2 regions of the Xenorhabdus santafensis genome follow, and region 2 is predicted to be linked to the other one. Evidence: predicted binding sites of a transcription regulator. Region 2 holds the regulator's gene; the other holds the start of a gene.
The links. The regulator PurR, encoded in region 2, represses purine synthesis genes. The targets are predictions, from matches to a motif close to CANGCAAACGTTTGCNTG.
Positions count from the first base shown of each region.

Region 1: rbsD (D-ribose pyranase) is a predicted target of PurR. The motif match lies at 1,450-1,467, and genes of this name have one in related genera.

Region 1 is NZ_VCDN01000012.1:6,479-9,653, forward strand. Features, by position in the region: gene rbsA (ribose ABC transporter ATP-binding protein RbsA) at 1-1,008, opposite strand, end outside; gene rbsD (D-ribose pyranase) at 1,016-1,435, opposite strand; gene ravA (ATPase RavA) at 1,709-3,175, shown strand, end outside.
Region 2 is NZ_VCDN01000046.1:126,586-129,760, forward strand. Features, by position in the region: gene punC (purine nucleoside transporter PunC) at 1-222, opposite strand, end outside; gene punR (DNA-binding transcriptional activator PunR) at 346-1,254, shown strand; gene purR (HTH-type transcriptional repressor PurR) at 1,258-2,283, opposite strand; gene sodB (superoxide dismutase [Fe]) at 2,832-3,175, opposite strand, start outside.

The DNA of each region.
Region 1 (3,175 bases), on a different contig from region 2:
GCGGTCTTCCGAAATATAGACAATGCCATTGGTCAGCCCTTCTTGTGGATTGCGAACCTTAAGATGTTTCCCATCCAACAAGATTTTGCCTGCGGTTTTCGGTAAAGCCCCATAAATCATCTTCATCAATTCAGTACGCCCGGCGCCCATCAAACCTGAGATCCCCAGAATTTCCCCACCGAAGAGGGAAAAACTGACATTATTGATCCCTGGCCCTGAAAGATTTTCCACTGCCAGCTTCTTTTCTCCTCTGGGGAGATCCAGACGCGGATACTGATCTTCCAGTTTGCGGCCGACCATCATTTCGATTAAACGATCTTCTTCAAGTGTATGGACAGATTGTTCACCGATAAACTGCCCATCACGAAATACTGTCACATCATCACAGATTTCAAAGATTTCCTTCAGACGATGAGAAATGTAGACAATGCCACACCCTTGGGCTTTCAGTTCCCGTATGGCATGGAAGAGGGATTCGGTTTCTGTATCAGTCAAGGCATCTGTTGGTTCATCCATGATGATGACTTTGGATTGGAAGCTCAGTACCTTAGCTATCTCCACCATTTGCTGATCGCCAATGGATAGCTCAGAAACAAACCGATGGCTGCTGTAGCTGATATTGAGACGTCTTAGCAAGTTATCGGCTTCTTCATACATTTTTTTCCAATTGATCATGCCCAGTTTATTGACAAATTCCCGCCCTAAAAAAATATTTTCAGCAATCGTCAACTGAGGGATAAGGTTCAATTCTTGATGGATAATGCCAATACCAGCTTCTTGGGATGCTTTGGGGCCAGAAAAAACGGCTTCTTGCCCAAGATAACGGATCGTGCCGGTGTCTTTTGTATAAATGCCGGTCAAGACTTTCATCATCGTGGACTTACCCGCGCCATTTTCACCAACTAGCGCCATCACTTTTCCAGGATAAACTCTCAATGCAGCCCCTGACAGGGCTTTTACTCCGGGGAAAGACTTATCAATCCCCTGTAACTCCAGTAATGGCTTCATAGTCACCTCAGAAAGTTACACCAGAACACAGGAGAATATTGGCGTAAGGAGTACATTCCCCTGTCCGAATGACGGCTTTGCTCTCCCTTGTTTTCTCTTTCAGAATGTCATGGCTCACATACTTTATTGTGATGGCATTGCCCTGCCGTGTTTCGAGATCAGCAATGCGCTTGATGATTTGCTCATGTATTTGAGAGTTATGTTCAATAATTTCAGCGGCCAAAATGATCGCCTCTACTTGTAGTTCCTGAACAACAACATCAAACACAGAGAGTAGATCAGGCATTCCCTGAGTTAGTGCTAAATCAATTCGTTGGGTAGAAGATGGGATAGGTAACCCCGCATCACTAAGCGCTATCTGATCCGTATGCCCTAAACGAGAAATAACAGCGGAAATATCAGAATGTAATAAAACACCTTTTTTCATTTTATGTAACTCCTGAGCGAAACGTTTCGCTGAGAAGGAATCATATAAATCCCAATATCAAAGACAACATGATTAATATGAAAATGTGATCATTATGGGAAACTTTTATACAAAATATAATTTAATAAAAAATATTAAGTTACCTAAGAAATTAAGCTGAATCAGCTTTCCTCTCATAAACAGACACAATAATTCACCATAAAATCTTTGCATAGGTTTCACTTTCTCTATAAATAAAATGGAATTGATTGTTCAAACTGTGGTGTTCACGATATGCAAATAGTCGAGAAAATATCTCAATTGAGCCAGTATCTGGAAAGTGGCCTATATGAAAGGCGACAAGCCATTCGCCTCTGCCTACTGGCGGCTTTATGTGGGGAAAGTGTTTTTCTCCTTGGCCCTCCGGGGATTGCCAAAAGCCTTATCGCGCGTCGGCTCAAATTTGCATTTCAAAATGCACATGCTTTTGAATATCTGATGACCCGTTTTTCTACTCCCGAAGAGATCTTTGGCCCCCTTTCTATTCAAGCACTCAAAGATGAAGGTCGCTACCAACGTCTTACCGAAGGCTACTTACCTGCCGCCAAAATTGTTTTTCTGGATGAAATCTGGAAAGCAGGGCCCGCCATTCTGAATACTTTACTTACAGCAATTAATGAAAAGAAATTCAGAAATGGTAATCAAGAAGAGCTCCTGCCAATGCGTTTACTCGTTACTGCATCCAATGAACTTCCTGATGCAGATAGCAGTTTGGAAGCACTCTACGATCGCATGTTGATCAGGATCTGGTTGGACAAGATTCAGGAAAAGAAAAATTTCCGGGCGCTACTGACTGATCGAACCAATGAAAATAACAACCCTGTACCGGCTCACATTCAGATCACTGATGACGAGTTTCATCAATGGCAAGACAAGATCAACCATGTATCCTTACCCGATCCTATCTTCGAGTTGATTTATCAACTGCGCCAGCAAGTAAATGCAGCCGGAAATATAACTGATGTTTCAGACAGGCGCTGGAAAAAATCCATCCACTTATTGCAGGCCAGCGCTCTTTTCAGTGGCAGAAACGAAATATCAGCGCTAGACATGGTGCTATTAAAAGATTGCCTGTGGCACGACTTGAACACCTTAAAACTTCTGCCACAATTCCTGCAAACTTTATTGACCGAGCAAGCCTATCAACAACATTCTCTGATGCAGAAAATGGATAAGTTATATCAGCATTGGGTTCAATCCAGCCAAAGCAAAAATGATCATCCCCCTTTGCAGTTAATCACTCAAAAATCCCTTTTTGGCCGCAATCGCTTTTATTCACTCCCCGAGGAAATCAAAGACGAAAAACTGACGCTATTTCTGCATCCTTCATTACATCTGCACAATATAGACATTAACTTCATCGAAATAGACAAGAAATCGCTGGAAAATTCACTGAAGAGTAATACTGGGGAATTATCTGCTCGTTTAAATGGTATTGGTTTTCCACAAACCATTATGATGGAAATCAACGAAAAGCATCAGGTTGAAGTTCTGGATGCCAGTCGTAATAGCGCGATTCTTTGCCAAACAAGGTTGAAATCGATAACTTCAGAAAAAAACACAACCATGCAAAACCATTCCGAATGGAAGGGAAAACTGCTATCCATCCGTGATGAAATTCAGCATCAGCACCTATTGTTTAGCCAGCATCAGCCTTGTTTATTTATTGAAGAATATTGGATTGCCGACATTGAACAAAGT
Region 2 (3,175 bases):
CTTTCTGCCTATGCGGTCTGACAATTGCCCCCATAAGAGCTGAGCAAAAGCAAAACCCGCAAGAAAAATACTGAGGCTTGCACTAATGGCATTTTCTGAGGTATCCAAATCTACTTTCATTGCACCAAAAGCAGGCAGATACATATCGATAGCCAAATAACCGAGCATGCTCAGGCCAGCGAGATAAAACATAAATGGAATTGAATTTTTATTTGTCGCCATGGTGTTCGTAACTTGATGTGGTAATTGATAAAAGAATACCCGACTTATTCTATATGGCATGATTTTTACTTGTGAAACGGTAATATTTGCACCATGCTGTGAAAAAAATTGAAAGGAAGATATATGTGGTCTGAATACTCTCTGGAAGTTATTGATGCTGTTGCCAGAACAGGAAGTTTCAGTGCGGCAGCATCAGAACTTCATCGTGTACCTTCTGCTGTAAGCTATACAGTAAAACAGCTTGAAGAATGGCTGGCAGTACCTCTATTTGAGCGACGTCACCGTGACGTGGACTTAACTGAAGCGGGAGCCATTTTTGTCAAAGAAGCTCGCTCTGTTATCAAAAAAATGCATCACACTCGGCATCAATGCCAGCAAGTTGCCAATGGTTGGCGGGGGCAATTTAGCATTGCCGTGGACAGGGTAGTGAAACCTGAGAGAACTCTCCGGCTCATTCTCGATTTTTATCGGCATTTTCCCGATATTGAGCTGTTTATTTACCCCGAGGTTTTCAATGGGGTATGGGATGCGCTGGTGAATGAACGGGTGGATGTTGCGATTGGTGCAACGCGGGCATCTCCCGTTGGTGAACGATATAACTTCAGGGACATGGGATTCATGCCTTGGTTATGTGTCGTCAGCCCTGAGCATGAATTGGCGTCAATATCGGGGAAATTAAATGACGATCAAATGCGACCTTATCCCAGTTTGTGTCTTGAAGATACTTCACGCAGTTTGCCTAAAAGGGATACATGGGCGTTGGATAACCAACGGAGACTGGTTGTCCCTGATTGGGATGCAGGGTTGAATTGCCTGATGGATGGTTTGTGTGTTGGAATGGTGCCCAAACATCGTGCATTGCCTCTTATCCGCAAAGGAAAACTGACAGCACTTGAACTTGAACAACCATTGCCTGATAGCCCATGCTGCTTGGTATGGTCGCAAAAAAGCCATTCACCAGCATTAAGTTGGTTATTTGATTATCTCGGGGATAGTGAAACACTTAATGCTGAATGGTTGCAAGAAAACTAACTGTCAGCGACGGTAATCGATAAAAGGCCCATCTGCGACGGAGCGCCGTTCAACAAGGCGTGGGTGAACTTCAATAGTTTGTGCATCTTCACGCTTATTGACGATCCTATCCAGTAGCATTGAGAAAGCCATTTGCCCCAGCCGTTCTTTGGGCTGGTGAATGGTTGTCAATGCTGGGGTAAAATAGCGGGCATTTCGGATATTGTCATAACCAATAATGGAAATGTCTTGTGGTACACGCAAACCTAATTCATCAGCGGCGCAGATTGCTCCCATTGCCATGACGTCGCCCCCGCAAAAAACAGCTGTTGGGCGGTGTTTCTGATTTAGGATCTTACACATAGCTTGGTAACCTGATTCTGGTTCGAAATCACCTTGCACAATCCACTCATCGCGAATAGCGATATTGGCCTCTTTCAGCGCCTTGAGAAAGCCTTGGTGACGCCCGCCACCTGTATTTCTTGCCAATGGGCCAGGAATGGAAGCAATATCACGGTGCCCGCGTTCAATAAGATAGCGACCAGCCAAGTAACCGCCATGAAAGGCATTGTCGATGATGGCATCGGTAAAATCCCCTCTGGACTCACCCCAATCCATTACTACCATAGGAATATTGCGATAGTCTTCTAACATGCCTAAAAGTTGTTCAGGATATTCTGAACACATAACCAGCAAACCATCTACGCGTTTTTGCGCCAACATGGCAAGATATGCTTTTTGTTTATCAAGGTTATTATGGGAATTACATAAAATCAGAGTGTAACCCTTGCTGTAGCAACTATTTTCAACAGATTCTATGATTTCAGCAAAATAGGGGGCTTCGCTGGATGTTGCCAATAATCCGATGGATTTTGTGTGGTTAACTTTCAAACTACGGGCAACGGCACTGGGAGAATAGTTCAGTTCTTTAATAGCAGCCCAAACTGCAGCCTTAGTATCTTCGGCGACGAAACGGGTTTTATTGATAACATGGGATACGGTTGTGGTAGAAACACCAGCGCGTTTGGCCACATCTTTAATCGTTGCCATGATAAAAAGGACTCCTGACCTTATGGTCTAAATTTATATATTCTAACTTTTCAAGTTGCTGATTGATTCGCCGTATCTGCTTGTCGATACGCTTTAACTTGAAATATAGATAATTGTTAATCGTTTACCAACATATTTATATATGAGGTGATGGGTTGGCAACAATTTAGCGATAAACATTGAATTTTGTCTGATCTAGCTCAAAAGTGAAAGTGATAATCGATGTTATAAAGAGTATGAATTTAAGTTGGTAGTATAATTTACAAACAATGCAGTAAATAACCATCTAAAATTATGGTGTTAGGTATCTTGCTTTTCACATTGAGGATGTTCTATGGATACAGATCTGAAGTTGGGATTGTTGGCTGCCGGTAGCGCATTAATCATGATTGTCTTTCTGGCAAGCCTTTGTCTTATTAATTGAGAGCTAGAAAAATAATTGACGTATAACACCGTTTGTATTTAGGGTTGGTTTTCTGACATTCATAATCAGAGAATGGAAGAAAACCAGCCCTTATCATTTCAAACTGGCATAAGAATCAATCTTATTAAGCCAGGTTTTCTTCAACAAATGCCCAGTTGACCAAAGCCCAGAAATGCTCCAGATATTGTGGGCGGGCATTACGGTAATCGATGTAGTATGCGTGTTCCCAAACGTCGACGGTCAGAACTGGCTTATCTTCGCCAGTCAATGGAGTTGCTGCATTGGAAGTGCTGACGATAGCCAAACTTCCGTCAGCTTTTTTGACCAACCATGTCCAGCCGGAACCAAAGTTTTTCAGTGCAGCGTCAGTAAATTGTTGTTTGAACTCAGCAAAAGAACCGAAAGCATTGTTGATGGCATCCGCTACTTTTCCAGTTGGTTCGCCACCGCCATTTGGTGACAGGCTAT